Regions from separate parts of the Clostridium gasigenes genome, predicted to be linked through region 1. Evidence: predicted binding sites of a transcription regulator. Region 1 holds the regulator's gene; the other holds the start of a gene.

Region 1 (16,977 bases):
TTAGATATAATCACAACTGCGCCATCAGTTATTTATAAAGTTATTACAGTAAAAGGTGAAGAAATTAAATTAACAAACCCAACAAATCTTCCAGCCGCAACTGAAATAGATTATATGGAAGAACCAGTTGTAACGGGTACAATTATATCACCAACAGAATACGTTGGTGCAGTAATGGAACTTTGTCAAGAAAGAAGAGGAATATTTATTGGAATAACATACTTAGAAGAAACTAGAGTTTCAATTAAATATGATATTCCGTTAAATGAAATTATTTATGATTTCTTTGATACGTTAAAATCAAGAACTAGAGGTTATGCATCTCTTGATTATGACTTCAAGGGATATATAAAAACAGAACTTGTTAAGTTAGACCTTATGTTAAATGGAGATGTAGTAGATGCATTATCTATGATAGTGCCAGCTGAAAGAGCATATGCAAAGGGTAAATCAATAACAGAAAAATTAAAGGCAATTATTCCAAAACAAATGTTTGAAGTGCCAATTCAAGCTGCCATAGGAACTAAGATAATAGCTAGAGAAACAGTAAAAGCAATGAGAAAAGATGTTTTAGCTAAATGTTATGGTGGAGATATATCAAGAAAGAAGAAACTTCTAAATAAACAAAAAGAAGGAAAGAAGAGAATGAGACAAGTGGGATCAGTTGAAATACCACAAGAAGCATTTATGTCTATCCTTAAAGTAGATTAGTATTTAGAAAATTCAAAAGTAAACAATATTTTAATACTATATGTTTTATATGAGTTAGTAGAATCTTTATAAGCGTTTTAAAAGAGTCAGATTACCTTAGGGGCATCTGGCTCTTTTAAATTATAATTCATTAGATGACTAAGGCATCATAAAATAAATAATTAATTAAGAAAAATAGTTTCTATAAATTTATAAGTTTCTGTTAAGTCAACTTCAGTTCCTAAGTTTTTTAAAAAGGGGACAAACTGGGGCTTATCCATTGCTATAAACTTTGAAACTTTAGGATTTATTCTAAAATAATTAGTTTTTAAAAATTCTTTGCAATAGATATCTTCTAAATAGCTACTTCCATCCATAACTAAGGATAGAAAAGGTGATTTCATTTTTGCAAAAGGGTGAAATGCCCATTGAGCGGCACCCCATTTTGAAGTATCACCTATAATTGTATCAGGACTATCGCCTGTACCTATGGATAAAAGTCTAAAATCATTTCCAGATGATAGAGTGCTAAAGCAATTCATAGCGCTAAAAACAGCAGCAGCAGTAGGACTATTTGCAACTACCCCACCATCTATAAAATTATTATGAGAAGGGAAGTAGGTAGGAGCAGCAGAAGTCGAAAGTGCTACATCTATAACTCTAGAATTATAAGTTGAGTTATTACAAAGATTATTAAAGAAAACAACTTCAAAGCTATCTTTAGTAAATCCCTTAACATTAAAGGATGGTACGAAAACATATTTCTTTAAATCTTTAATTAATAAATCTTCAGGAAAATAATCTAATAAAAGTTGGCTTAAGTTGTAATTACTGTACTTGGGTTTAAATATGTTATATTGACTTGGTGAAAAAATTTTCTTTGTATTGCTATAGCTATATAAATCATCAACAAAATTGGCAGTTTTACCATAAGCTAAGGAAAGTGCAATTAAAGAACCGGTTGAAGTGCCTGCAAATAAATCAACTTCATCTAAAAGATTCGGAAATTTTTCGCAAATTCTTTTCAAAATTCGTGCAGATAAGGCGCCTTTAATTCCACCACCATCAAAGGATAAAATTTTAAATGTCTTCAATGTTAAAACTCCCTTATACAAAATAATTATACAAATAATATATTCGAATTTAATATTTAGGTTAAAGATATTATAAATAAAATAACTATGCTAAAAATATTTACAAACTATTAGAAAAATATTATGGGTAATTCCAATTTTATTTGGTAATATAAAAGTAAATAATAAATTAATTCTGTTAAATAAGGCATTGAATAAAATGCCTTATTTTTTTAATAGCAATATAAAGCTAATTAAAAGATGAATTAGGAAGAGAGCTGAACAAATGAATATAATAAAAGAAAATAAAGAGATATCATTATATGTGCATGTACCATTTTGTAAACAGAAGTGTTTTTATTGTGATTTCCCATCCTATGCAGCCTTAGAAAGTTTAATGGAGGATTACGTAGAGGCTTTATGCACTGAAATTGAAGAAAAAGCTAGTGGATATTTAATAAAAAGTATATTTATAGGTGGTGGAACTCCGTCTTATTTAGAAACTCATCAAATAAGAAAAGTTTTAAACTGTATATCTAGACTTAACTTAATGGAAAATATGGAGTTTTCTATGGAGTGTAATCCTGGAACTTTAGAAGCTGAAAAATTAATTGCTATGTTTGAAGGTGGAGTAAATAGAATAAGTATGGGGCTTCAAGCAGTTCAAGATGGACTTCTTAAAGATATTGGTAGAATACATACATTTAAACAATTTGAAAAGAATTTTAAATTAGCTAGAAAAATTGGATTTAAGAATATAAATATAGATTTGATGTTTGGACTTCCACATCAGAAGGTTTCGCAGTGGAGAGAAACTTTGGAAACTATAGCTAAAATAAATCCAGAGCATATTTCTGCATATAGTTTAATAATAGAAGAGGGAACATGTTTCTACAAAATGTGGAATGAAGATAAATTAATATTACCATCAGAAGATGATGAAAGAGAAATGTATGAAATTACAAAAGGTGTTTTAAAGGAATATGGATATAATCAATATGAAATATCTAATTATTCAAAAGAAGGATACGAATGTGAACATAATAAAGTTTATTGGAGATGTATGCCATATCTAGGAGTTGGATCTTCATCTAGTTCATTTATGGATAACTATAGATTTAAAAATATAAATAATATAAAAAAATATATAGAGAATATAAGTTTAAAAAGTAGTGTAGAAGAAGAAAGAAGACAAAATTCTAAGGAAGATAATATAGAAGAATTTATGTTTATGGGACTTAGGCTTTTAGAGGGAATAGATAAAAATGAATTTAAAGCTAGATTTGGAATTAATATAACAAGTATATATAAAGATATAATTGATAAAAATATATTGTGTTGTTTAATGGGAGAGAAAAACAATAAGGTGTTTCTAACAGAAAAGGGAATTGAGTTATCTAATAAAGTAATGAGTGAGTTTATATTAGATAAATAATTTTTTGAATTTAATATTTAGGAAAATGGAGTAATTATTAGAAAAGTGAAGTAAATAGCATTTATTTAAATTAAATGATGTTATTTAATAAAATTTAATGGCATTTTAAATTGACAAAAATCCTAAAGAATAATATATTAGTAATATAGTCATTAGCACTCGACTTGAATGAGTGCTAACAGATAGAGGTGATGTCATGGCTATTGATGAAAGAAAAATAAAAGTGCTTCAGGCTATCATTAATGACTATATCAGCACAGGAGAGCCTGTGGGCTCGAGAACATTAGCAAAAAAATACGACTTAGGAGTTGGCTCAGCTACAATCAGAAATGAAATGGCTGACCTAGAAGAGTTAGGTTATTTAGAACAACCTCATACATCAGCAGGTAGAATTCCTTCAAGTAAGGGCTACAGATTGTATGTAGATAGTTTAATGGAAGTTGACCCTTTAACTCTTCAAGAGGAGTTAAGGATAAAGGAATACATTATAAACTCCGCATTGTATGAAGTTGATAAAATTGTAAAACAAGCAAGTACATTACTTTCTGAACTTACAAATTTAACTTGTATAGTACAAACTCCTTCAGTTAGAAAAAGCTATATAAAATCTATACAATTACTTAAGATAGATAACCATAATTTGGTTTTAGTAGTTGTTACACAAAGTGGTTTAATTAAAAATAATAGAATAAGAGTAGTTGAAATGCCAGAACAAAGTGAATTTCAAAGAATAAATGAAGTTTTACAAATAAGACTTAAAAATTTGACAATAGAAGAAATAAATTTAGAAGTAATTAACAGTCTAAAAATTGAATTAACAGGATATGATGAAATATTTAATGGTATGTTACCAGCTTTATATGAAACGTTGAGTCAATCGGAGAGTACAGATATATTAGTAGAAGGAACTACTAATATATTTAATTATCCAGAGTACAACAATATAGATAAAGCTAAGGAGATAATTTCTCTTTTAAATAATAAAGACTGTGTAATTGAACTTTTAGAACAATCGGGTGATATAAGTGTTAAAATTGGGGATGAGAACTTTTTTCCTGGAGCAAAGGAATGTTCAATTATTTCAGCAGAATATTCTCTAGGTGGAAATGCAATTGGAACTATTGGACTTATAGGACCTAGAAGAATTAATTATTCTAAAGTTATAGCAATTATGGCTCAAGTTATGAAAGAATTAAATAAAAGTATTACGAACCAACGTATAGAATAAAATAAAATGAGGTGTAGTTAAATGGAACAAAAAAGAGAAGTTGAAGAAGATATAATAGAAAAAGTTGAAGCCGAAGAAGTTGAAGCTGAACAAGTTGAGACTGAGGACGTGGAAAATTTAGAAAATGAAGAATCAACAGATGAAGTTTCAGAAGAAAATCCTAATGAAAAGGGAGAAGAGGAAGAAAAAGAAAACCCTCTAAAAACACTTATGAAATTTAAAGATAAAAATAAAAGACTTTCTAATGAAAATGAAGCACTAAAAGAAAGATTACTTAGAGTTAGTGCAGAATATGAAAATTACAGAAAAAGAACAATTAAAGAAAAAGAAGGTATATATACAGATGCTTGCGTAGATGTATTAAAGGAAATATTACCTGTAATTGATAATTTAGAAAGAGCATTAAGTGTAGAAGGAAATATAGAAGACCTTAAAAAAGGTATAGAAATGACTATTAAAGGTGTTAATACTTCATTTGAAAAGTTAGGTGTTAATGAAATAGATACAACAGGACAATTTGATCCAAATCTTCACCAAGCAGTTATGCATATTCAAGATGAAGAATTAGGGGAAAATGTAGTTGCTGAAGTATTCCAAAAAGGATACAAAAAAGGCGATAAAGTATTACGACATACAATGGTTAAAGTTGCAAATTAATAAAATAGTTATTAATTTGACAAATATAAATATAAAAAGCTAATAAGTATAAAAAATTTAGGAGGAACAAAAAAATGGGAAAAATTATAGGAATTGATTTAGGAACAACAAATTCATGTGTAGCAGTAATGGAAGGTGGAGAACCAGTAGTAATCACTAATGCAGAAGGCGCTAGAACTACTCCTTCAGTAGTTTCATTCCAAGCAAATGGAGAAAGATTAGTAGGTCAAGTAGCTAAGAGACAATCAATAACTAATCCAGATAAGACAATAATATCAATAAAGAGACATATGGGAACAAACTACAAAGTAGATATAGATGGAAAATCACATTCACCACAAGAAATATCATCAATGGTATTACAAAAAATTAAAATAGATGCAGAAGCTTACTTAGGCGAAACTGTAACTCAAGCAGTTATAACAGTTCCAGCTTACTTCAATGATGCTGAAAGACAAGCAACAAAAGATGCTGGTAAAATAGCAGGGCTTGAAGTTTTAAGAATAATAAACGAACCAACAGCTGCAGCTTTAGCTTATGGTTTAGATAAAATGGATACAAACCAAAAGATATTTGTTTATGACTTAGGTGGTGGTACTTTCGACGTATCAATTCTTGAACTTGGAGATGGAATATTTGAAGTTCTATCAACAAACGGAGACACAAAACTTGGTGGAGATGACTTTGATGAGAAAGTAATGAATTATATTGCTGATACTTTCAAGAATGAATATGGAGTTGATTTAAGACAAGATAAAATGGCTCTTCAAAGATTAAAAGAAGCTGCTGAAAAAGCTAAAATTGAATTATCATCATCAACACAAACAAACATTAACTTACCATTCATCACAGCTGATGCAACTGGTCCAAAGCATATTGATATGAACCTTACAAGAGCTAAGTTCAATGAACTTACTCATGACTTAGTTCAAAGATCAATAGAACCAATGAAGAAAGCATTAAGTGATGCTAAATTATCAATTGGAGATATCCAAAAGATAGTATTAGTTGGAGGATCAACAAGAATACCAGCTGTTGTAGAAGCAGTTAAGAACTTTACAGGAAAAGAACCTTCAAAGGGCGTTAACCCAGATGAATGTGTTGCTATGGGAGCTGCTATTCAAGCAGGTGTGTTAACAGGAGAAGTTAAGGATGTATTATTATTAGATGTTACGCCTCTAACACTTGGAATCGAAACTTTAGGTGGAGTTGCTACTGCTTTAATAGAAAGAAATACAACTATTCCAGCTAAAAAGAGTCAAACATTCTCAACAGCAGCAGATGGTCAAACATCAGTTGAAATTAATATAGTTCAAGGTGAAAGACAAATGGCTGCAGATAATAAGGCTTTAGGAAGATTTACTCTTTCAGGAATTTTATCAGCAAGAAGAGGAGAACCTCAAATAGAAGTTACATTTGATATAGATGCTAATGGTATTGTTAAGGTATCAGCAACAGATAAAGCAAGTGGTAAAGAAGCCAATGTTACAATTACATCTTCAACTAACTTAAGCGATGCAGAAGTAGAAAATGCAGTTAATGAAGCAGCTAAGTTTGCTGAAGAAGATGGAAAGAGAAAAGAAAAAATAGATGTTAAGAATAATGCAGAACAAGTTATTTACCAAACAGAAAAAACTTTAACTGAACTTGGAGAAAAAGTTTCAGAAGAAGATAAAGCTAAGGTAAATGAAAAAGTAGCGGCACTTAATGAAGTTAAAGATGGAGAAGACGTAGAAGCTATAAAAGCAGCAATAGAAGCATTAAATCAAGAATTCTATGCTATATCTTCTAAAATGTATGCAGATGCAGGAGCACAACCAGGAGCTGAAGGATTTGATCCAAACAATATGGGTGGAGCAAATGCAGGAGCACCTCATGATGATAATGTAGTTGATGCAGATTTTGAAGTTAAAGAAGATAAATAGTAGTAACTATATGTTATAATGGATTATAATAAAAAAGGGAAGACCTTAGATGTCTTCCCTTTTATAAGGTATAGTAAAAAATAACTAGTCAATGTACATGGAACCTTGGACTGTTATTTTAAAGAAACTCCTTAAAGAACAAAATTATCTAGGCGGTGAAAATATACATGGCAAATAAAGATTACTATGCAAGCCTTGAAATTCAAAAAGGCGCTAGTGAAGATGAAATTAAAAAGGCTTTTAGAAAGCAAGCTATGAAGTATCATCCTGATAAAAATCAGGGAAATGACGTAGCTGAAGCAAAATTTAAAGAAGTAAATGAGGCATATCAAGTTCTTTCAGACCCAGAAAAGAAATCTAGATATGATCAATTTGGAACAGTTGATGGAGACCCAGGATTTGGCGGCGGTGGAGCTGGTGGATTCTCAGATATGGGCGGGTTTGGTGATATTTTCGAAAGTTTCTTTGGAGGCGGAGGCGGAGGCAGAAGAGCTAATGGTCCGGCTAGAGGAGCTGATGTTGAATATAGCGTTACTTTAACTTTTGAAGAAGCTGTTTTTGGAGTTAAAAAGGATGTTTCAATTAATAGAAGTGAAAACTGTGAATATTGTAGTGGATCAGGAGCTAAGGCTGGTACAACAGCTAAAACATGTCCTTCATGTAATGGAAGTGGGCAAGTTAGAGTTCAAAGACAAACACCTCTTGGAAGTTTTGCAAGCACTTCAACTTGTGACAAATGTGCTGGAAAAGGTAAAATTGTAGAAACACCTTGTCCATCATGTAGCGGTAGAGGGAAAACTAGAAAAAATAGAAAAATTAGTGTTAATATACCGGCAGGTGTTGATACTGGAAATGTAATGCCACTTAGAGGCGAAGGTGAACATGGAACTAATGGGGGTCCTGTAGGGGATTTATATATTAGAATAAATGTAACTCCGTCAAAGAAGTTTACTAGAAAAGGTGTAGATGTTTATATAGATACACATATTTCTATGGCAAAAGCTGCACTTGGAACTGAAATTACAGTTTCAACTGTTGATGGAGATGTTAAATATACTATACCTCAAGGTACTCAATCAGGAACATTATTCAGATTAAAGAATAAAGGTATTCCAAGAGTTAACTCAACAGGTAGAGGGGATCAATACGTTAAAGTAATAGTTGATATCCCTAAAACTCTTAATGAAAAACAAAGAGAAGCCTTAAAAATGCTTATAGAAGCATCGGGAGAAAGTTTTGATGAAGTGGCTCATAAAAAGGGCATAAAAGACTTATTTAATAAAAAATAATAAACAATAAAGAGCTCAGGATTTTCCTGAGCTCTTTATTTTTCTGTAAATAAGTTTAACAAGATATATTAAAAACTAAGTTCCAAAGAAAGTAAATAGGTAAATAGGTATGAGCGATATAGATATTTCCAATAAGTAAGTATATTTTTTAGTGATATAATTAAAAATAGAAGAAAATATTTTTAGGAGTGATAACATGACTAAGTTAAAAGAAATCTTATTAGGTGAAATAGAAGAGTTTAGAGAAGTAGGACATAGATTTATTAATAAAGAAATAAATATGATGCAATTTAAACATGATTCAGGTGGAATGGGGGTATATGCTCAACGTGGTGGGGAAAAATTTATGATAAGATTTAGAATACCTTCAGGAATGACAGATATTCGTGAAATGAGATTAATTAGGGATATAACAGAAAAGTATAATTTAGGTGGAATGCATTTTACAACACGTCAAGCTATTCAGTTACATGGGCTGGATATAGATCCAATTTGTGACATTATGAAAGAAGCTTTAGAATTAGACATTTATACAAGGGGATCTGGCGGTAACTTTCCAAGGAATGTTGCTATATCACCATTATCAGGAGTAGATAGGGATGAAGCTTTTGATATTACACCATATGCATTAGCTGTAGGTAATTATTTTATGGAGGAGATATATACTTATAAACTACCAAGAAAGTTAAAAGTATCATTCTCAAGTAGTGAAGAAGATGGTGCGCATTGCAGTGTTCAAGATTTAGGTTTCTTAGCAGTAAATAAAGATGGGAAGGAATATTTTAAAGTTTATTTAGGTGGTGGGTTAGGTAGAAATCCTAAACTTGCGGTTATGTTAGACGAACTTATAGAATCAAATGATATTTTGTATTATGTTGAGGGTATGATTTCTATGTTTAAGGCAGAAGGAGATTATGAAAATAAGAATAAGGCTCGTGTTAGATATATTTTAGAAAGAATGGGTAAAGAAGAGTTCTTGAAGTGCTATAAAAAGCACGTAAGTGAAGTTAAAGCTAATGGTGGCTTTGACTTGAAACTAGAAGCTAAAGTTTATAATAAAGAGGGAATAATAATAAATACTAAACATCCAAGGTTATATAGACAAAAGCAAGAAGGCTTATATAGTGTTTACCTTCATCCAATAGGTGGTCAATTAACATTACAGCAATTAGATATTATATTAGATGAATTAGAAAATTGTGATGATGCTGAAATAAGGTTGTCAATGACTGAAGGTGTTTGGTTTAGAAACTTAAATGGAAAAGAAGCAGAGGGTCTTCTTAAACTTACACACGGAATGGGAGGGGAAACTAACTTAGAGCAAAGCATAGCTTGCATAGGAACACCTACATGTCAAATTGGATTATGTAATAGCCAAGGTGTTTTAAATAGTATTATTGAGTACTTTAAAGATAAAAATTTTAATGAAGATATATTACCAAAAGTATATATATCGGGATGTGGAAATTCATGTGGAGTTCATCAAATAGCAGGAATAGGGTTTACTGGTAAAAAGAAAAGAGTTAATGATAAAGTAGAAGAATGTTTTGAACTTCATATAGGTGGAGAATGCAAAGCATACGATGCAAGGCTTGGAAAAGTTTATGGTGACCTAATAAACACAGAAATACCTAGATTTTTATATGAACTAGCTTTGTTGATTAAGGAAGAAAATATAACATTTACTGAGTTTATAATTAATAGAGAAACAAAATTCGAAGCAATAGTTAAGAAGTATTTAGTATAAAAAATATATTCATATAATAAATGATAATAATTATCATTTACAAGGAGATTGTTAAGGGGTATAATCTAAGTATAATAATTAATGTTTTTTGGAATGATTAATATTAATGAAATAAATATATGAAGGAGGAATAAAAAATGAAAAAAATTAAGTTTAAGGGTAACCCTCTAACACTAGAAGGTAATACTGTTTCGGTTGGGGAAAAAATGAGGGCTTTTACGGTATCAGCTAATGATTTAAGTCCATTTACATTAAAGGATACAAGTGGAGTTAGAGTGTTTTTATCAGTACCATCAATAGATACTGGTGTATGTGATATGGAAGTTAAAAAATTCAATTTGGAGATAGGTAACATAAAAGGTGCAAGTTGTTATACAATATCAATGGATTTACCCTTTGCACAAGCAAGATGGTGTGGAGATGCGGGGGTAGAGGATGTTAAGATTCTATCTGATTATAAAGATAGAAATTTTGGAGAAGCTACAGGAACATATATTAAAGAGTTAGGGTTATTAACAAGAGCATCATTTGTTGTAGATTCTGAAGATAAGGTAACATTTGTAGAATATCTTGAAGAAGTAACTAATGAACCTAATTATGAAAAAATATTAGAAGCTATAAAGTTAGCTAAATAGAATTTTAACAGCTCTTAAAGCACTGAAATTAATTAAATTTCAGTGCTTTTTTAATAAGGCATTGTAAAATAAATAATAGACCCAAAATCAAGGATACTGGTGTATTATTTATTTTATGATGCCTAAGGTTAATTAACATAATACTAGACACAATCTTTACATAAGTGTAAAATATAGAATTAGTCAAAGGATGTAAAGAAAGGATTGATTTAAATGCAAGGAACTTGGATAGAAATTAGAGTAATCACAAAAAGTGAGGCGTTAGAACCAATTTCAGGAATATTTTATGGATTAGATTGTAAGGGTGTAGCTATAGAGGATCCAAATGATATACTAGAAACAAAAGAAGGTCCATTAACTTGGGATTTTGCGGACATTAATGTGTTGGAACATAAAGGTAAATGTGCTGTTGTTAAAGCATATTTCTCAGAAGAAGATGAAATTGAAAAGATAATAGCCTATGTTAAGGAGAAGGTTGAAGAAATTAGAGACCTTGGAATTGATGTTGGTGAAGGTATAGTAGAAAATGAAAAAATATTTGAAGAAGATTGGGCAAATAACTGGAAAAAATATTATAAACCAACTCTTTTAGGTGAAAGAATAGTAGTTAAACCAACTTGGGAAGAGTATATAGCAAAAGAAAATGAGTTAGTAATAGAATTAGATCCAGGTATGGCTTTTGGAACAGGAACTCATGAAACAACAAGAATGTGCGTTCAAGCTTTAGAAAGATATGTTAATTTAGATAGTACTGTTTTTGATGTAGGTTGTGGAACTGGTATACTTGCAATTGCAGCAGCAAAACTTGAAGCTAAAATGGCTATAGGGGTTGATTTAGATCCAGTTGCAGTAGAAGTAGCTAAGGAAAATGTAGCACATAATAAATTAGAAAATATTGAAGTGTTATATGGAAATTTAGTAGAAGTCATAAGTGGAAAGGCTGATATTGTTGTAGCTAATATTTTAGCTGAAATAGTATGTATTTTAACAGATGATGTTAAAAGGGTTCTTAAAGATGGTGGATACTTTATTTCATCAGGAATTATTCATGACAGAGTTGAAATGGTTGTTAGCAAATTAGAAGAAAGTGGATTTGAAGTTTTAGAGAAGAATAAAGATGGCGAATGGAACTGTATAGTTGCAAAATTAAAGTAAGGTATTTACTCGGAGATGCCTAGAAGGTTAGGAGAGAGGATATATGCATAAGTTTTTTACACCAAAAGAAAATTTTTCCGAAACAGAAGGAAGAATAGTTGGTGATGATGTAAAACACATATACAAGGTGTTAAGACTAGCGAAGGGTGAAAAAGTAGTTCTTAATAACTGCGTTGGTGAAGAGTTTTTAGGAGAAGTAAAAAGTGTTGAGAAAACGGAAGTTATTATATCAATTTTAGAAAAATTAGACATAAATAATGAAAGTGAAGTTAAAATATATTTGTTCCAAGGATTACCTAAATCTCAAAAAATGGATTTAATAGTTCAAAAGGGGACTGAACTTGGCATTGCAGAATTTATACCAACAATAACCTCAAGAGTTGATGTTAAGCTTAAAGGTGATTTTAAAAAATTAGATAGATTAAACAGGATTGTTTTAGAAGCATCAAAACAAAGCAAAAGAACGATTGTGCCAAAGGTTTTAGAACCTATAGCATTTGAAGAGGTTTTAAATAGAATAAACACTGTGGATTTAATGTTAGTACCTTATGAAAATGCAGAAAATTTTGGTGTAAAAACATTGTTTAAAGAACTAAAAGATAAAAATGTTGACTTAGGAACTATTAAAAATATTGGTATATTTGTAGGACCAGAAGGTGGATTTGAAGATGAAGAGATAAGCATACTTAAAGAGAAGGGTGCATATATTATAACTTTAGGAAGTAGAATATTGAGAACAGAAACAGCTGGATTTGTAGCTACTTCTTTAATTCAATATGAATTAGGTGACTTAGGGGGAGATATTTAATGAATGTTGCATTTGCCACACTGGGGTGTAAAGTTAATCAATATGATTCAGAGGCTATGGCAGAAAAATTTATAAGAGAAGGATATAGTGTTGTAGATTTTAATGAAGTATCAGATGTATATGTAATTAATACATGTACAGTTACTAATATGGGTGATAGGAAATCTAGGCAAATTATTGGAAGAGCAAGAAAATTAAATGAAAATGCCATTATAGCTGTAGTTGGTTGTTATTCTCAAATGGCTCCAAAGGAAGTTTCAAAAATTCCAGGCGTTAATGTAGTGCTTGGAACTAGAAATAAGGGTGATGTAGTTTATTTTGTGAATAAAGCTAAAGATGAAGGGCAGAATCAAGTTCATGTTAAAGGTGTACTTAAAAATAAAAAGTTTGAAAACTTGAATATAGAAGAATATCAAGATAAAACAAGAGCATTTTTAAAAATACAAGATGGATGTAATAGATTCTGCACATATTGTTTAATTCCGTATGCTAGGGGGGCTGTATGCTCAAAGGATCCTATAAAGGTAATAGAAGAGGTTAAGAGCCTTGCAAGCCATGGGTTTAAGGAAATAATACTATCAGGTATTCACACGGCTTCTTATGGCTTAGAATTAGAAGGAAACATAACTTTAATAAATTTAATAGAAGAAATAGAAAAAGTAGATGGGATTGAAAGAATTAGAATAGGATCTATTGAACCGGCATTCTTTACTCCAGAAGTAATAGAAAAGATTAAAGGCTTTAAAAAGTTATGTCCACACTTCCATTTATCTCTTCAAAGTGGTAGTGATGGAACCTTAAAAAGAATGAATAGAAGATATGAGGCTAAAGAATATGCGATGTCAGTTAAGCTTTTAAGAGAAACTTTAAAAGATGTTTCAATAAGCACTGATGTTATTGTGGGGTTCCCAGGAGAAACAGAAGAAGAATTTAATGAAACATATGAGTATTTAAAAAGATTAAAGTTAACTAAAACTCATATATTTAAATTTAGCCCAAGAAAAGGAACAAAGGCTGCTGATATGCCTAATCAGTTAGATGGAAAGATCAAAGAACAAAGAAGTAAAATGCTTATAAAGTTAAATGGAATTAATGAAAAATCATTTATAGAGAAATATGTAGGTAAAGAGATGGATGCTTTAATGGAATTTGAAGTACCTGGAAAAGCTGGAATAGTAGAAGGTTACACTAAGAACTATATAAAAGTAGAAGTGCCTTGCAATTGTACGGATGTTAGAGGGAAGATATTAAAGATTAATATAGAAAAAGCAGAAACTAATTTTGCTGTAGCTAAATTAGTTTAGGAATTTAGAAAAATTTTATTTATATATATAAGGCGGTGAATTTATGAACTGTATATTTTGTAAAATAATTAATGGTGAAATACAGAGTAAAAAGATTTATGAAGATGAAAAAGTTTATGCTTTTTATGATATAAATCCTGAAGCACCTGTACATTTTTTAGTAATACCTAAAGAACATATCATAAGTGCTAATGAAATAAGTGAAATAAATTCGAATATTATTTCACATATATTCCTTGTTATTAATAAGCTAGTAAGAGAGCTTGGAATTAATAAAGAGGGTTATAGAATAGTTAATAATTGCGGCGAATTAGGGGGACAGACTGTTGATCACATGCATTTTCATGTTTTAGGTGGGCGAGGGTTAAAGTGGCCACCGGGTTAACAGTTTTTCAATCTATTATTGACATTGCAATTGCAAATATTGTATAATATAGCATGTGTTGTTAAGCCCGTAGCTGAATTAAATTAATTAATTTGAGCTAACGGAGGGAGGGATATAGGATGTCAGAAATTAAAGTTGGAGAGAATGAAACACTAGAAAGTGCATTAAGAAGATTTAAGAAAAAATGCGCTAGAACTGGAGTTCTTGCAGAGGTTAAAAAAAGAGAACACTATGAAAAGCCAAGTGTAAAGAAGAAGAAAAAATCAGAAGCTGCAAGAAAGAGAAAGTTCAAGTAGGGTTTAATTCTTTTTAAAGAATTTATGAAAATGCCATCAGTAAAAGATAGACTTCAACAAGATAAAGTTATAGAAATTTTAGAAAAAGAAGTCAAGCAAAAAGAACAACGCTTGAATTTAAAAAGGGAAACAGACGAGATTTGGAAGGTCAGTCACAAACTGAATAAAAATCTTAGTTAGTTACCTTCCTCAGCAGTTATAATGATATTAGAAATTATTAAAAAAACAGCTACACCATTGGGTGGAAATAACAGTTGAAATAACATTAGATATATTGAAAAAAGTTAAGGTTTCAATTATACCAGAAATAATTGGTAGATCAGATGATAAATTTATTAATTAATTATAAAATAATATTTAACTAATAAATAGTAAAAGAACTCAATATTTTATTGAGTTCTTTTTGTTGTCTAAAAAAGTAATTTTTTTTTTTATTTAATCATAAAGTACAAAGAGGGATTATTAAATAAGGAGAGGATGCTTTATGGAAGAAAAATTAAATAAAAGTAGGGAAATTATTATAGAGAAGTTTGATTTACCTAAAGATGTTATTTTGGATGTTCCTAAAATTATAGTTATAGGGGATAGAGAAATAACTATAGAAAATCATAAAGGAATCATTGTATTTGAAAGAAATATAATAAAAATAAATAGTAGGTTTGGACCAATAACCATAAATGGAGAGAACTTTGAAATACTATATATAGGAAGTTCAACTACAACAATTAGTGGTAAGTTTAAATCGATAGCATATGAGAGGTAACATATATGGGGTTAAATAAATTTAAAAATGGGAAAGTTTCAGTTGAAATTAAAGTTTTAAACCCTGAAAGAATATTAAACATATTATGGAATAATGAAATTAAAGTGTCTAATGTCAAAAAAATAGACATAGCTACTTTAAGAGTAGATATAGACTATAATGATTATGCACAGTTAAGAGAAGTTGTAAATAGAATAAATGGAAAAATGGATATTGTAGGCCGTGATGGACCATTATTTTTACTAGGAAAACTAAAAAAACGCTCTTCTTTAGTAATTGGGGCAATAATGTTTATTGGAATAATATTTTATTTATCCACTTATATTTGGGGAATTGAAATAAAAACAAAGAAAAATGTATCTCCATTTGAAGTAAGACAACAACTTTATGATATGGGCATTAAGCCGGGAACATTAAAAAAATCTATTGAAGTAAAAGATATAGAAAAAAAACTTGAAGATATAAACTCAGATATTTTATGGCTTAGAGTGAGGATAGAAGGCTCTACGTTGAAAGTTTTAATAGAAGAAAAGGTAAATCCACCGGAAGAAAAAAAACCAAAGCTAGGCAATCTAGTTGCTAAAATGGATGGCCAAATAAATAGAGTTTATGCCTACGCTGGGAGAACAGTTGTTAAAACAGGCGATGTTATTAAAGCTGGAGATATTGTTATAGAAGGAATTGATGGAAAAGAGGGAGAAGAATTTCAAGTTCCGCCAAATGGAATTGTTATGGCTAATACATTCTATGAAAAATCAATGGAAGTTAAAATTAACGGAACATCCATGGAGAGAAATGGAAATAAGGATAGTGACGTTTATTTGAATATATTTGGAAAGAAAATTTATATAAAAAAAGCTATAAAAGGTTTTAAAGAATATGATAAAATAGAAGACAGTAGTAAAATGCTAAATAAAGTGGTATATTTTGAAAGAGAAGAAAAAAATGTTAAGTTAACAAAAGAAGTGGCAATTGAAAATTCAATAAAAAGTTCGGAAGAATCATTGCTTAATGAGTTAACTAGAGAAGCTACAATAGTAGATAAGATAGTTAATACAGAAGATATTGGCAATGAAAGTATAAAAGTTAGAATTGTTTTTGTAGTTGAACAAAACATAGTAGACAATAATACTATTGAATATTAAAACTATGTAGATAAGAAGGTGGGAAACATGTTTTTTAATGGAAATGGTTATAAACCAAAGGATAGATCAAAAAGAATGTTTATTTTTACAATAGTATTTGTTCTTATTTATATTTTGCTTATTACAGCAATAGCCCCTAAGAAATATAATTTAACAGAGGGAGATATTGCAAATGCGGATATTAAGGCACCAAGAGATACTGTAGACGAAAGGGCAACTAAAGAAAAGGAAGAGGAAATATTAGAAAAAGTAGATAAGCAATACACTGTAAAGGGTGAAGTAAAGCTTTCTGCAGAAGAAAATATTACAAAGTTATTTAATAAGATAAGTAATATAAATGCCACTATAACTGATGAAAAGGAAAAAATAGCAGCAGCTAAAAAAATAGAAGGTTTTAATTTAACTGAAAATGAATTTAAAATTATACTATCATTAACTAAAG
Region 2 (16,977 bases), 1.2 Mb from region 1:
AGATGGTATTGTTTCTGGAAAAGATTTAGATTTATATATAGAAACAATTATTGATGAATCTCATAAAATGAGTAAACTTGTTTCAGATATGCTAGAGCTTTCTAAATTAGAATCAGGAACTATTGAACTTAATATTGAAAACTTTAATATATTAAGACTTATTAATAAAATTATAAATAAACACACTCTTAATTTTAAAGAAAAAGAAATTAAAGTAGTTTTTAATTATACTATTCCATATGCTTATGTGAACGGTGATATTTTTCAACTTGATCAGGTGTTAACTAATCTTTTTACAAACACTTTAAAATATACTCCAAGTGGAGAAACAGTTATTATATCTGTAATTGATAAAAATTCTGATTTTCTAATTTCTATTGAGAATACAGGGGCATCAATTCCTAATGACGAACTTGAAAATATTTATTCTAAATTCTATAGAATTGATAAATCGAGAAAAAGAACCGATAATAGCACAGGGCTTGGACTATCAATTGTTGAAAGAATTCTAAATCTACATAAAAGTGCTTATACTATTAAAAATACAAATTCAGGTGTAGATTTTAGTTTTACTCTAAGTAAAGGTGACTCTAGTGATTGTGAATAAATAATAAAAAAAGCAGTGGATTTTATTTAATCTACTACTTTTTTTTATTTTTCATGTTAAGAGAGCTTCTTATCCTAGCACTAATAACATTCAATTTTGCTATCTTTTATTTTTTTTATAGATTTACATTGTGTACATAATATAAATTTATTATTATCATCTACAACATTCTCAGTTCCACATTTACTACATATAACAATCTTAGTATTGTTTATATTCACCATTTTATTCCTCCGTATCTCATGATATATTTTATTAGGGAACTGAAAAAAATAACAGTAAAAAGTATCATGTACATTTTAAAAGAACCCTATACATATATTATACTCATTATTTGTAAATTATTTCTATTTTTTTGAAAATTAATTATATTTTTTTATTATTTTCTACCTTATAGAAAAACATTATTACGTTATAAAGCTAAAAAAAAATAAAATGTTGATAAATTATACCAACATTTTATTTTATAATATTTTATAATATCTTTTGCACTCTTCCTACAATTCCATCTTCAAGCATAACTTTGCAGCCATGATGATGGTTTGCTGAATTTGTAAGTATTCTTTTAACTAGTCCCTCTGTTAATTTCCCACTACGTTGATCTTGCTTTTGTACAACTAAAACTTTCCCGCCAATTTTTATATTTGATCTATTTGTTCCATCCATAATTTATATCTCACTTTCTTTATTTATTATCAAATTTCATATTCCCAAGTAATGCTGCAAATGGGTTATCTAGCCCCTCTTCAGCTTCCTTTTTCATCTTATTCATGTAGTTACTTACTTCTCTCTTATCAACTTTACCCGTATTACTAAATCTTTTGTTAAATTGAACTGCTTTTTCTCTAAAGTTACAGCTAGTTCCTGGACAAACATATATTTGACCGTCTCCATGCCCTCTAAGTTCTAACTTCTTTTTACATTCTGGGCATCTAGCATTTGTAGTTCTGCTTACCCCTTCTCTATGTCCACATTCTCTATCTTGGCATACATTCATTACACCAATTTTATTTTTAACTTCTAACATATATTTTCCACAACTAGGACATTTCTTACCTGTAATATTCTCATGAACAAACTTGTTTCCATTAACTTTAACATTCTGTACTAATGCAGTTGCATAGTTTCTCATATCTACTAAGAACTTTTCTGCATCCTTGCGTCCTTTACTTATATCTTCTAAGTCACCTTCCCACTTTGCAGTTAGTAATGGTGATTTAAGTTCACTTGGAACAAGTTCCATAAGTTGTTTTGCCTTTGCTGTTGGAACTATTTCTTTACCCTTCTTTTCTAATGAGAATGAGTTAAATAGTTTTTCAATTATGTCTGCTCTAGTTGCAACTGTTCCAAGCCCACCTGTTGCTCCAAGAGTTCTTGCTGAATCTTTATCTACAGATATAAACTTTTGAGGGTTTTCCATTGCAGATAAAAGAGTTCCTTCATTAAATCTAGCTGGTGCTTTTGTTTGAAGTTTATTTGAATCTACTGAATTAATTTTCAGCGTATCACCCTTCTTTAATAATGGAAGGACTTGATCCTTTAACCCGTCTTCACTAGGACCATCTTCCATATCTTCTCTATCATAAGCTGCTTTCCAACCCTTAGACTTTATAACTTTTCCTTTAGCTACAAACTTTTCACCATTTATCTCAGTTTCTATGTTTGTTTGTAAATATTCAAAAGGAGGCATCATTACGCTTAAGAATCTTTTAATTACTAAGTCATAAATATGCTTTTCTTCAGTGCTAAGGTTAGTTAAATTTGGTCTTTCTTCTGTTGGAATTATAGCGTGATGATCTGATACTCTACTATTATCCACAAAACTTTTATTTGCTACAATTCTACCATTTAATATTTGAGTTGCAGCAGCTCTATAAGCCCCTATTGATATTGCTTTTAACCTATCTGGCAATGTAGCTACTACATCAGTTGTAATATATCTTGAATCTGTTCTTGGGTATGTAAGTACCTTATGGTTTTCATAAAGTCTTTGCATAATTGAAAGAGTTTGTTTTGCAGAATATCCCCAAATTTTATTACCATCTCTTTGAAGTTCTGTTAAATCATAAAGAGCTGGTGATAATTTTTTCTTAAGACTTTCTGTAACACTAACTACTTTTGCATCTCTTCCTTTAACCTTAGTTAAAATATTATTAGCTGTGCTTTCTTCAAAAATACTTTGAGTGTTATTATTATTTACCCATTGAAGTGAAACATTATTGTTTTTAGCTGTAATTGTATAATAATTTTTAGGTTTAAAGCTTTTAATGTCTTCTTCTCTTTGAACTATCATAGCAAGTGTTGGAGATTGAACTCTACCTGCTGATAATTGTGCGTTATATTTACAAGTTAATGCTCTTGTTACATTAAGCCCAACAACCCAATCGGCTTCTGCTCTACATACAGCCGCTTTATAAAGATTAACATATTCACTACCAGGTCTTAGGTTTTTAAACCCATCTAAAATAGCCTTATTAGTTTGTGATGATATCCATAATCTTTTTATTGGTTTACGAACTCCAGCTTTTTCTATTGTCCATCTAGCTACAAGTTCACCTTCACGCCCTGCATCAGTTGCAATTATTATTTCGTCTATGTCAGATCTTAGCATTAATTTCTTAACTTCATAAAATTGTTTAGATGTTTTTTTAAGTACTGTAAGTTTCATTGGCTTTGGAATCATTGGAAGAGTTTCCATGCTCCACTTTTTATATTTTACATCATAGTCTTCAGGGTCTTGAAGCCCAACTAAGTGCCCAAGTGCCCATGTTACTACATATTTACTTCCTTCTATATAACTTCCCTTGTTTTGATTACAATTTAAAACCTTAGCAAGTTCTCTCCCTACACTTGGTTTCTCTGCAAAAACTAAAATTTTTCCCATATTTTTATATCCTTTCTTTCTAAAACACTCTATAACTTGTTATTTAGTATTCTAATTTAATTATTTTAAAATTTATACTGTCTCTTTATTATAACATTAATATGAGATTTCACAATTATATAGGCTTTTTTATTCATAATAGGTTTATTAAGAAATTATATTTATTTAATATGCTTTAGTTCTTAATTTTTTCCCTTATAAATTTATATATTCTTTCAAAATACTCCTCTTCAATTATATCATCAGCCTCACAATGCTTTAATCCATCTATAATCCATAACTCCTTTTTATTATGAGGTATTGTATCATATATAATTTTGCTTCCAGCTACTGATGTGTAATCATCTTCACTTCCATGTATTAACATTATTGGAGTTGTTATGTTTTTTACTGATTCAAATGGTTTAACATCATTATATGAAAACCCACACTTTATCTTTGCATAAACACTCCCTGCAAAAGTTGCATACTCAACAGGTAGTAAAGGTATATCTTTTCTTTTTATACCCATTTCTATTCCACTTTTCATTGTATGATATGGTGCATCTAATATGTAAAAATCAACATTTTTCTTTTCTTCATTTAATTCTGTATGCATAGTTGCAGTTGCCGCCCCCATTGAAAATCCATGAACCCCAAGAAGTCCATCTTTATAACTTTCTGCTGTATAATCCACAACTGAATCTAAATCAAATCTTTCATATAATCCAAAAGTGTAATTGTCTCCACCAGTATTTCCAGTTTGTCTTTGATTATATACTACTACATTATAACCATTTTCTAAGTAGTTAAATGCTGTATTTAATACATCATGATAATTTCTCTCAATTCCATGAACAACTATCATCGAATTATTTGTTTCTTTATTTGATTTTATATTTAAAACTTCAATATCATATCCGTTTTTTTCACTTTTAATAAGTTTCTTTTCCTGTTTATAATTAGCCAGTTTTTCTAGGAGCTTGTCCTCGTTAGATTCATAATATTCTGCCATTGCTTGCACTGAAACTTCTGGTTTAGATCCTATAGACCCATCATAAACCATCTTCCCAACAATATATGTTATACCTACAAATAGTATTATTAATGATATTATAGCTATTTTTATTTTATTTTTCTTTATCATAATTCCTCCTAAATCCTTTGTTTATTATATATAATTATACAAAACATGCTTTGATTGTCAAATATTTTCACTATAAAATTAAAATAGGTGCAATCATTATAATATTTTAAGTTATTCTCTAGAAATATTAATAACTATTTCATTAAAATAGTTTATTCTAATATTGGTTTTAAAGTTGTTTTAAATAATTTAGTTAGATATAATAAAATTATCAGAAAAATTTTAAAGTCATCTAGTTAAAATGAGAAACCTATGGAAAAGTATTTCAACACTACTGGTGTATGTGTACCTAAAAAACATTACATGGTTAAATGCAGATTATATTTTTGATATTATTTTTAATGGAGAAATGAAAATATTTAATATAAATAATCCCTTAATTGCACTAGGTTATTTATACGGAATCTTTAAAGAAGAGAATACTATTATAAAAATGAGCAATAGAGTTTACGAACAAATAATATATGATTATTTTTCATCTAAACTTGAAAATACTACTTCTAATATTATTAATTATAATTTCAGAAATAACTTTCTGCTATTAAATGGTGGATTAGATATGAATAAAGTTCTTTTGAAGTTTCAACAATTTATGAAGGAACAATACTCTACTAAAGATTTGAAATTCTTAGAACACAATGGAAGAACATTATTTTTAGCATTCTTGAAACCTATAATTAATGGTGTGGGTTTTGATTTTAAAGAAGTTCAAATTTCTGAAGAAAAACGCTTAGATATAGTTGTTACCTATAATAACTTCAAATATATTATAGAACTAAAGATATGGCGCGGAGAAAGCTATCACAAAAAAGGAATTCAGCAACTTTATGATTATTTAGATATTCACAGTGTAGATGAGGGGTATCTATTAATATTTAACTTTAATGCCGATAAAGAATATAAAGATGAAGTAATTAAAATTAATAATAAAGATTTATTTACGGTATATTTATAAAGATACAAACCATGAAATATAATCTGCTAATTAAACACAATATCAGTAATTCATAACAAGAATTACTGGTGTTGTTTCGCTTAATAAGATTATAGTCCATTTGTTTATACTAGGAATTATTTTCAATGTAAATTTTTAAAGCTTTTATTAAAAGTATTAATGTATATACTCCTAATCCTAATAAAGCAATGTTTATTACGCCCCATACGGATGCAAATAACATATTATCCCACCTCTTTTTTTTACCACACTACAACTAACATCCAACGACTGGAGGCTAATTTATATTATATTTGCTTAGAGTTCTTTTTATGGTCTTTATCAATTAATTTTCCTGCTGAGTTTAAAAATACAATATAAAAGAACTTGCAATTGTACTTAAAGACAAGGAAATATATGTTAGGTGAACAAGAATATTGTCCATTACATTAACTGATAAATATGTTCATCATCTTAATAATGTCTTTTCATTTCGCAAAGATTTTTCCAATGCAATAACCATTCATATTGCTTATCCATATCCTTTTGGTCGATACTTTGAAATCCTTGGCAACGTACAATCCTAGCAATTATTTGATAGTGTCTAATTGCAACAAAGTCATAGATAGCATTGATTTCAGCAGCACTTATTGTCTGTTCTTTAATATACCCCTTATAAAACCGGTCAAATAAACGAGTTGTTTTATCATATGATTCCTCGCTAAAGTTATTAAAATTTGTGTCATCACTTAAATAGGCTACATCCATAATGGGGAAATCTCCTGATGCATCATCAAAATCAAGCAAAACATATTCACTAGCTTCTGTTTGCAACATATTCCCAACATGTAAATCACCATGGCAAAACCCTCTAGGCAGTATCCCTATGCGGTTCCATAATTCATCCCCATATTTTTCAAGTTCTATAATGCGCTCCGGAATATAGTTCACTTCTCTCATAATGGAGATATAATCGTCAATATAATCACTTTTAGTTCTAATAATAAGTTTATACGGATATTTTCCCATCAACCTATGAAGCCAGCCAATTTGCAAGCCAATATTCTCGATTTCAATTTTTCTATCAGGCTCTTTACCTTCAACAAAATCAAATAATATTCCGACACAACGACCTTCCGGGGTATCTAGATAAACACTCATTTTATCATTTTTTGTAGGCACGATTGAGATTGCCGGATAACCATTTTCTCTTAAGTATTGCAGAATATCAATTGTCTGAAAAGCGTCACCGCACTTTGAGCTACGATATAATTTTAGTACATACTTTTTATTATTGCTTTGAAATAAATATACACGCCCGATCATATCCCTATGTAGCTTGACCTTAACAACATCAACTTTATATAACTGATTTATGCTTTTAAGCAGACTACCATAATCTGTATATGAAGAAATCATTTACTTATTCACCACCTTAACTAATATTCCTTACTTCGTGTTAAATCACATTTGTGTCGATATGATTTCTACTCAACCTCTATAAAAATTGCACCATATTATTTTACATTGTCTTTAAACACTATATTATTAGATTTTTACCGTTAATTACTTTTTCACAAAAAACTATGCTAGAAATTGATAAGAATTTATTAGATATTTTAGATAGTGAAACTATCGCATTAAAAACCGATTTAACTGCTGAGCAATTAAAACAACTAATTATATATAATATTGAGTCTGCTATTGGTCTAAAAAGTGTTCCAATAAGCAATAAAGCAACTGCTATATAATGCCCAGCGAGTGATGGTGAAGTGGAACTTTGTCCTGAAAATATTAATATATACCCAATTAAATAAACTAATCTACCTAGAAATATCCCTTTAACTATTTCTTCTGATTTACATTCTATAAATCTCATAAATTTTCTCCCTATCTTTAAAAATATCATATACTTTTTCAGCTGTTGTTGATTTTTCCACCCCTGGTAAACCCTCTATTATAATCAATTTAGTTGCCATCTTTTATCCCCCTTCATTTTATACTCTTTTTAGCGTTTAATAAGTAGATTTTAATTATTATCAAATTCTTTTTTTGCTTTTTCTAATATCATAGTAATAAACTTATTCTTTCCATTTGTGTATTTAGCTCTATCATTTTCGTGTTTTATTGCTAATTCATTTTTTAACTTTGAGTATTCATCTATATATTCATCATATTTTTTAAGATACTTTCTGAAATAAATATGGTTTTTCCATATGTTTGAACCATATACTTCTATATGTAAGTAGTGTGTTCTTCTTTCTTCACTCCCTTTAGAAAAAAAGAGTCTTCCATCAACACCAGCATTATCTCTATATTCATAACCTACACTTTCTAACAAACTCCTAAAGTTATCTACAACACTTAAAGACTCAACGCCTACTGCAATATCTATAATAGGTTTAGAATCAAGACTTTCTATAGATGTGCTCCCAACATGTTGAATATTGAAAAGGTACTCTCCCATTATTGAACGCAATACTTTTTCTTCTTTAATATATTCCTCTTTCCAACAAGAATCATATGGAATTAATTTTACACATTTTCTCGATAATCCAATCATATCAACACCCCCTTTTTAATTTTTCTAAATTCTCTCTTAATTTTTTATTTACTACGACAACTATCTTACTCCCTAGGGGTCCTTCTCCTAAAATATTTACAAAAAATAATTAATTGCATATTTTTACATAATTAACAAGTGTCATTCTTTCATTTATAAATCTTAGCTCACCGACTTTTACATAACCCAATTTTTCATATAGGTGACAGTTGCCCTTTTCCTGAAATATTGTATCCAAAATCCATTTGCTTGCATTTGGATAATAACTTTCTATTTGTTTTAATGCTTCTTTTGCAATTCCTCTATTTTGGTACTCTGGAAGAACAGATAAAGCCGAAATTTTATATGTCATTTCCCCAAATTCCATTACTCTAACCCAGCCAACATTAATGTCATTCAGTTGAAAAATATATGCTGTGGTATTGGCTCTATCAATCTTCGCTTTAATTACCTCAACGCTTTCCATCGCAGGATTCACATCATAGTCATGATATCTATCAAGCAATGGTTCAAATGATTTTTTCTGTATATTGTGAACAATATCTGCAATGTCGCTTGAAATCTGTATTACCCTTAGCATCTCTACTCCTCCCGTTATATATAAACAATAATTTTTTCGTCTTAATCTACAATTATACTCTATTATTTTTTTATATATTATTTTTACTTTCTAACTACAGTTCCCTACTTCGTTCTTTTATTATACCCTATCAAGTTAAACATTGTAATATATTAAGGTAATTATGTTATTAAATGTATATAATATCCCTGTTCTATAAATCAATAACAATAAAAAAAACGATGATAAAGTTTAATCCTTATCACCGTTTTCTATATTAGATATTTTATAATTCTATTTTAATTACATCATTAATTTACACATATTATTTGCAAACTCCATTGGATCTTCTATAGTTAATCCTTCTATAAGTAATGCTTGATTATATAATAAATCTGTAAAAATGTTTAGCTTATCTTTATCATTTTCATAAGCAGCTTTTAGCGATTTAAACACTTCATGATTTACGTTTATTTCTAAAACCTTATCCGCCTTTGCAGCTTCGTTATTTGGCATAGCTTTTAGAATCTTTTCCATTTCAATTGAAAGCTCCCCTTCATTTGATAAACATACAGCATGATTTTTTAATCGCTTTGATGCTTTTACATTTTTCACTTTATTACTTAATATATCTTTCATAGCTTTAAACAATTCTTCATTTTCCTTATTATCAGCTTCAGATGTATTTTCATTTTCATTTGCTTCTATACCTAAGTCACTACTTGATACAGATTTAAATTCTTTTTCTTTATAATTCATTAGAATTCTTATTGCAAATTCATCTATATCATCAGTAAAGTAAAGTATTTCGTATCCTTTATCTAAGACACTCTCTGTTTGTGGCATCTTTTTAATTCTTTCAACTGATTCACCAGCCGCATAATAAATATACTTTTGATCTTCTGGCATTCTTTCTATATATTCAGCTAAAGTTATCATTTTTCCTTCTTTTGAAGAATGGAACATTAATAAGTCTTTTAGAATATCTTTATTAGCGCCATATTCATTGTACACACCATATTTTAATGTTCTTCCAAAAGACTCATAGAATTTTTCATAGTTCTCTCTATCATTCTTTAACATATTTTCTAATTCATTCTTTATCTTTGTTTTTACATTCTTAGCAATAAGCTTCAATTGTCTATCATGTTGTAATATTTCTCTTGATATATTTAATGATAAATCTTCCGAATCTACAACACCTCTAACAAATCCAAAATAGTCTGGCAATAAATCAGAACACTTATCCATTATCATAACACCACTTGAATATAGTTCTAAACCTTTTTCATATTCCTTAGTATAAAAGTCGTATGGCGTTTTTTCTGGAATGTATAAAACTGCATTATAACTTACTGCTCCATCAACACTTATATGAACATGACTTAAAGGCTTATCAAAACCATAATGTTTTTCGTTATAGAAATTTTCATAATCCTCTTTAGTAAGTTCTCTTTTATTTTTTCTCCATATAGGAACCATACTATTAACAACTTGCTCTTCTATATGCTCATCATATTCATTTTCTGTTCCTTCTTTTAATTCGCTCTTAGTTATATCCATTTTAATTGGATATCTAATAAAATCAGAATATTTCTTTATAAGTGCTTTTAGTTTGTACTCATCTAAATATTCATCATAATTTTCATCTTCTGTATTTTCTTTTAACTTAAGTATTATTTCTGTACCAATAGAATCTTTTTCGCAAGGATTTATTGTATAACCTTCTACCCCTTTAGATTCCCACATGTAAGCTTCATTACTATCAGCTGATTTACTTATTACAGTAACTTCATCAGCTACTAAAAATGATGAATAGAACCCAACCCCAAATTGACCTATTATGTCATGACCATCTTTAGCCTCATTATCTTTTTTAAATTGTAATGACCCACTTTTTGCTATAACTCCAAGATTATCATCAAGTTCTTCCTTAGTCATTCCTATTCCAGTATCTGAAATCTTTAATGTTCTATTTTCTTTATCCATTGTTATTTTTATAAAATAATTATCTTTTTCAAATGTTAAAGAATCATCTACTAATGCTTTATAATAACTTTTATCAATTGCATCACTAGCATTAGAAATAATCTCCCTCATAAAAATTTCCCTGTGTGTATAAATTGAGTTAATCATAAGGTCTAGAAGTCTTCTAGATTCTGCTTTAAATTGTTTTGTTTCCAAATTAACCTTCTCCTTTCCCATTAAAAACTATTTTCTTTTTTGTCACTCTACCATTAAGAGTGCTAATAATAATTATTATATACCCATTTTAAAATTGATGTCAACATATAATTTCCCTCTTATTTCCTATTATAAGCACAATTAATGTGACTTCAAAAAAATAACTAGTCAAATTCTGTTTTATTTTCTTTCAAACTCCTAATACCCAGCACCAGATCATCTGTTTTTTATTCTTTTTATATTTGTAAACTTATTAATTGATAAGTACACTTCTTAGTTCTTCTACTGTATCAACAACAATATTTGCGCCTGATTGTTCTAACTCTTTTCTGCCTCTAAACCCCCATGATACTCCTATAGATTTAACTTCGGCATTCTTAGCGGTTTGCATATCTACATTTGAGTCCCCTACATAAACGCACTCTTCTTTTTCTAATTTAAACTCATTCATTACTTCAAAAATAGTTTCTGGATTTGGTTTAACTTGATAATTTTTTCTTTGCCCAAAGACGATATCTATTTTATTATTAAAATAATTTTTAACCATTTCTATTGTAAACTCATGTGGCTTATTTGAAACTACTGCCAGTTTAATTCCTAATCCTCTTAATTCATCTAAAAGTTCACAAATACCTTCATAAGGTTTTGTTTCATCAACCATATGTTCTAAGTAATAATCATCATATAATTTTAATACCTTATTAAATAGGTCCTCCGTATAATCTTGTTTTGGAATTATTCTCTCTATTAATTTATATCTTCCATCCCCAACAAATTTCTTGTATTTATTAACCTCATAAGTGCTAAGTCCACACTCTTTAAGAGCATAATTACAAGCATTTGCAAGATCCTCTAACGTGTCTAATAATGTACCATCTAAATCAAAAATAATCGCCTTATACATTTTTCATCCTCCTTAGTCATATTCAAAAATTCAACATATAAACATGTCTTAAATCATTCCACCATCTATTCTTATAATTTGTCCTGTTAAGTATTTACAATTATCATCACATAAAAATGATACTGCTTTTCCTATTTCTTTTGCATCACCAAATCTACCCATTGGTATTTCCTCTTCTAAAGCTTTCCTTTCTTCTTCGCCTAAAAAACTATTCATTTCAGTTTCTATAACTCCTGGTGCTATTGCATTTACCCTAACTCCAGATAGTGCTACTTCCTTTGCAAGAGCCTTTGTAAACAAGTTTAAGCCACCTTTACTTGCAGAGTATAAAACTTCACATGAAGCTCCAACTTCCCCCCACATTGAAGATATATTAACTATATTTCCACACCCTTTACTAATCATATGAGGAAGCACATGTTTACTTAAATACATTGCACCTAAAAGATTAGTTCCTATAATAGCATCTATATCCTCTTCTGATGAATCCATAAATAATCCTATTTGTGATATTCCTGCATTATTAACTAAAATGTCTATTTTACCAAACATTTTTATTGCTTCATCAATTATTATTTTTGACTTTTCAAACGAAGATATATCACCCTTCAATAATTTTGCAGAGCCACCATTTGCAATTATTTCTACTAATGTTAATTCTGCTCCATTATCATCCTTTGAATAATTTATTATTACAGAAGCGCCATCCCTGCTTAATTCTAATGCAATTGCTTTACCTATTCCTCTTGATGCGCCTGTTACTAATGCTACTTTTCCTCTTAAGCTTCCCATTTTTTCATTTACCTCACTATCTTTACTATTTCAAAATTATTATCAATTAATATTATTTTAAACATTCTTTCATTACTCTTTTTACATTGCCAAAAAATATTTTTTCTATTTCATCATCATTAAATCCATTTTTATTTAAAGCATAAGAAAGCTTTCCTATTTCTCCTATATTATCAATTTCAACTTCATTTTCTATTCCATCAAAATCTGTTCCTAAAGCTAAAATATCTATTCCACCAATATTTTTTGTATGTTTAAGATGTAAAATCATATCTTCAATTGTAGGAATTTCTTTTTTCCCAAGAAATGCTCCGCAAAAGTTTAATCCCATAACTCCACCTTTATTTGCAAGCTTTACTATCATATCATCAGTTAAATTTCTTGAATGATTTGTTATAACTCTTGCATTTGAATGAGTTGCTATAAATGGCTTTTTGCAAATATCTATTAAATCATAAAAACCTGCATCTGATAAATGAGAACAATCTGGTATAATTCCAAAATGCTCCATTTCGGTTACTATTTCTTTTCCTCTTTTTGTTAGTCCTTTATCTTTATGCTCAAAGTTACTATTAGGATATCCTATACTATTTGGGAAATTCCATGTTAAAGTTATAAACCTTATTCCAAGGTCATACATTTCCTTAACTCTCTCAATTTTTCCTTCAAGAACTTCACCTTCTTCAATTGATAAAAAAGCTCCTATTTTCCCATTATCATTAGCTTTATCTAATTGGTCTAAATTTCTGACTATAACTATATCCTTTGAGTTAACTTCTATTTCAGCAATAAGATTACTAAAAATTCTTTTGAATTCACTATAAGGATTATCTACACAATCTAATTCTATAAATGTTGCAAAAACCTGCGCTAATGCTTTTGATTTTTTTAATTTCTCTATATCTACCTTACAAATACTTTTTTCTAATTTTAAATTCTCATGAAATAATCTAAGAGCTGTATCACAATGTAAATCTATTGAGTTCATAATTATCTTCCTTCCTTTGTTTTATTTTGCATTTTATTTCTAACTTCATCTTCCATTCTATATCTTTCATTTCTTACCCATAAAAGATAATCATCAATTTTTTCAGGTCCACCAATAACTTTTCTTCTAACCCAAAGAATTCCTGTATCTTGTGCTTCTACACTCCACTTTATTAAACTAATTTCTCCATTTTCTATTTCTATAGATGTCATAGAATCTGGCAACACACAACATCCATCATTAAAATATGGTGGCTCATTTTTCTTTGGGAACCTACTATTATGAGTGTGTCCACACAATAACATTTTGCTATTACTTTTTGCCCATCCCTTAAGCTGTCTATCAATTTTATTACCTTTAGTGTTACTCTTTGCAAGGCTTGTGGGATCTTTAAATCCCGCTATACCATTTAAAAACTTCCACACATATCTAACTAAAAATCTATTAATCATCCATCCAGTAGAGTTCATAAAATCTCCTTGATTACCATGGGTAACTAGAAATTTTTCTGAAACTTCTTCATATTTAAATGTTAATGCTTCATAAAATTCTATATCTTTAATAAATTTTAAAAAATTTTCCCCATAAGCTGATCCACATTTTCTTAAAGACCTATATTGGCTGCTATAAAAACTTTCTCTTTTCTTTATTATATCATGATTTCCATATATTATATAAAGTCTATTTTTGTCTTTAAATTTATTTAATATTTTAAAGACATTTTCATAGGCATATGCAATATCTTTAAAATTCTTATTTTTCCAAAGTTCATCGCCATCTCCAACTTCAACATAAGTAAATCCTTGCCTAAAATAATATCCTAAAGCTGTTTTATAAATATTTCTATTTGATAGTAATGCATCAAAAAATGTTCCGTCACCTCTATGAACATCTGAAATAAATACTATTTTATCTTTATTATCAAATTTAATTTCTTTTGAATTATTATATAAATATTCTAATTTTTTTATAGACATATTACGCTCCATTAATTATTATTATCCAATTTATAATATGAATTAGCATAGCTATATGCTAATTATTAAATAACTGATATTTTCATTACAAAATAAAAAAATAAATATATATAAAATAATAGTATTTTGTACAAACTAAACCTATCTAAAAAAATATTGGGCAACTAGACAACAATATTAAAGATATAATCTTTATTTAGTATTTTTTTAAAGCTATCTTAAAGGAGATTTTAATGTGAAGAATAACATAAAGAAATTCATAGTTTTTATGATAATCATTTTAATTTTAGACCCACTTGGAAGCACTTTAGTTTTTGCTGATGAACCATGCTCATTACCAGAGGAGGCAGCTTCAACCTTAAATGATACTTCACCTACAAGCGATGCCCTCAAATCTGAGTTTGACTGTTTAATTAAGGATTTATTTATTAAAAGAAATATTTCAATTGTTTCTGGAGATTGTGAAGAATTAAAAGATTTTTATGATTTAAATGTTAAAGTAAGTCAATATGCCTATGAAAGTGAAGTTAAAAAAGCCCAATATCTTATGAACTGGTCTGGTAAACAGTCTGTTGTTTTTAAAAATTTAGATTCTATTGTAAAGGTACGAAAAGTTAAAGAAAAAGAACCAGGATTATTTGGAGTAATTTGTGATGTAATTACTGAATTCAACTATTATTATACTGATTCACCGCAAGTAATAAATACTTTCAGACTTGGAACTAATCACTATCTAAATCTGAAAAAAACTGAAGATAGATATATTATTACAAAAGAATGGTACACTGACCCCTTTGCCGATTCTCTTAATTTAAATAATATTAAAACAGAAGAAGTAAAAAAATATATTTTATCTAAAGAAGCTCCAGCATATACTTCTAGCGAAAAAGTGCAAAAAGCTATTGATTATGCTCATACTTATTGTGGTGCATCTAAAGATGAAAATTTTATATTTAAGTATAATTCTTCAAAATATAAAAACCATAACCCAGATGGAGGAGATTGTGCAAATTTTGCTTCTCAAATTCTTCATGAAGGCGGTGGGCTTAAAAAAAATGGAACTTGGAATTATGCAGGAAAAAATGGAACAAAAGCTTGGCTCAATGCACAAGGGTTTAAAGGATATATGCTTGGAAGTGGCAGAGGCTCTTCTATAGCAAAAGGTAGTTACCAACAAGTTTATAAAGCAGCCTATAATATGCGTCCTGGAGATTTTGTAGCTTATGAAAGAAAAGGTCGTATTGTTCATATTTCAACTGTAACTGGATTAGATTCTAAAGGTTATCCTTTAGTAACTTGTCATAACACAGATAGGTTGCTTGTTCCTTATGATTTAGGTTGGAGTAATGAAAATATAACCTTCCACTTAGTTCATACACATTATTAAATATATAAGTAAAGGGACTGCTATAAATCTGATAGTCCCTTTACTCATACTTATATATAATTTTTTATCTATAAATTACATCACCTAACCTTGGAACATGTTGCATTTGTATTTTTTTATCATTGTATAAAAATTCAACCCCATCTATCCAATTACCATTATACTCTCTTTGTAATATAGTTTCTTCAAGACTTACAGTTGTGATTTTTCCACCAGTTGATCCTTGCAGATATGACCAGATCCAAGTTTGACCTTTAACTTTAAGTTTATCATAATCTACTATTCCTTCATTCTCTTTACTTTCCTTTAGATTAATAATAGCTATATCTTTGCCATTAATATTTTCAATTCTAATAAACTCAATAGGTAATCCTAAAAAACAGTTTTTTGATAAACTATATACAATATGCCTTAGTTGATACATTCTTGGATCTTTTTCTGTTGTTTTAGGCACAGATTTTTTTATCTTTATCTCTTTTTCATAAGTATCGATATTAGATGTATATATATTGAAATAATCTACCTCTACCTCCGGTTCCTTTACTTCTTTCTTCTTTACTTCTGGTTCTCTTACGCCTTGCTTCTCTACTTCAGTTTTATTTGTTTCTTCTTTCTTTACTTCAGTTTTATTTACTTCTTCTTTCTTTACTCCTGTTAGCTGTTTACTACTACATCCAGTTAAAAATACAAATAACATCGTTGTTATCAAAAATATTTTTATAACTTTACCTTTCATTCATAATACACCCCTTTATATTCCTAATTAAATCTATAAATCTATAAATCTATTAAGACCTTATAAACAATTCCCTTTGTCTTTATCATAATATATTATTCGATTTAAATAGTGTAAATTTCTTTAGCAAAGTTTCAAAACATATTTTTTTTAGAAACACCTAATCAAAGTTACTGATACAAAGGTGCCAATCACTTTACTTATATTTAAACATAACCCTACATACAATTATAGACTATAGTGTATAATAATCAGATCAAAACCTATCTCCTCTTGTAAAATCTCATAAGTTAATATAAAATCATTTTTTCAATTTCATTACATAAATATAATTCT

What was found. The regulator HrcA, encoded in region 1, represses chaperone genes, less so after heat shock. The targets are predictions, from matches to a motif close to TGTTAGCACTCNNNNNNNNNGAGTGCTAACA.
Region 2: a site for HrcA is predicted at 10,895-10,925, ahead of htpG (molecular chaperone HtpG). Genes of this name have one in related genera too.

Annotation. Positions count from the first base shown of each region.
Region 1 covers NZ_CP071376.1:115,562-132,538, reverse strand. Annotated here, with positions in the region: gene lepA (translation elongation factor 4) at 1-711, shown strand, start outside; gene J1C67_RS00620 (patatin-like phospholipase family protein) at 873-1,784, opposite strand; gene hemW (radical SAM family heme chaperone HemW) at 2,050-3,198, shown strand; gene hrcA (heat-inducible transcriptional repressor HrcA) at 3,395-4,426, shown strand; gene grpE (nucleotide exchange factor GrpE) at 4,448-5,083, shown strand; gene dnaK (molecular chaperone DnaK) at 5,158-7,008, shown strand; gene dnaJ (molecular chaperone DnaJ) at 7,176-8,297, shown strand; gene J1C67_RS00590 (nitrite/sulfite reductase) at 8,494-10,044, shown strand; gene tpx (thiol peroxidase) at 10,182-10,679, shown strand; gene prmA (50S ribosomal protein L11 methyltransferase) at 10,893-11,834, shown strand; gene J1C67_RS00575 (RsmE family RNA methyltransferase) at 11,878-12,642, shown strand; gene mtaB (tRNA (N(6)-L-threonylcarbamoyladenosine(37)-C(2))-methylthiotransferase MtaB) at 12,642-13,946, shown strand; gene J1C67_RS00565 (histidine triad nucleotide-binding protein) at 13,990-14,331, shown strand; gene rpsU (30S ribosomal protein S21) at 14,451-14,627, shown strand; gene J1C67_RS00555 (hypothetical protein) at 14,652-14,807, shown strand; gene yqfC (sporulation protein YqfC) at 15,112-15,390, shown strand; gene yqfD (sporulation protein YqfD) at 15,396-16,535, shown strand; gene J1C67_RS00540 (HD family phosphohydrolase) at 16,563-16,977, shown strand, end outside.
Region 2 covers NZ_CP071376.1:3,000,259-3,017,235, reverse strand. Annotated here, with positions in the region: gene J1C67_RS14055 (sensor histidine kinase) at 1-607, shown strand, start outside; gene J1C67_RS14050 (hypothetical protein) at 688-831, opposite strand; gene J1C67_RS14045 (YwbE family protein) at 1,082-1,273, opposite strand; gene J1C67_RS14040 (DNA topoisomerase III) at 1,293-3,491, opposite strand; gene J1C67_RS14035 (alpha/beta hydrolase) at 3,667-4,617, opposite strand; gene J1C67_RS14030 (GxxExxY protein) at 4,859-5,572, shown strand; gene J1C67_RS14025 (phosphotransferase enzyme family protein) at 6,026-6,970, opposite strand; gene J1C67_RS14020 (hypothetical protein) at 7,092-7,430, opposite strand; gene J1C67_RS14015 (GrpB family protein) at 7,581-8,114, opposite strand; gene J1C67_RS14010 (GNAT family N-acetyltransferase) at 8,224-8,694, opposite strand; gene htpG (molecular chaperone HtpG) at 8,977-10,857, opposite strand; gene J1C67_RS14000 (HAD family hydrolase) at 11,111-11,761, opposite strand; gene ymfI (elongation factor P 5-aminopentanone reductase) at 11,810-12,553, opposite strand; gene J1C67_RS13990 (dipeptidase) at 12,606-13,541, opposite strand; gene J1C67_RS13985 (metallophosphoesterase) at 13,544-14,518, opposite strand; gene J1C67_RS13980 (amidase domain-containing protein) at 14,754-15,905, shown strand; gene J1C67_RS13975 (hypothetical protein) at 15,970-16,641, opposite strand.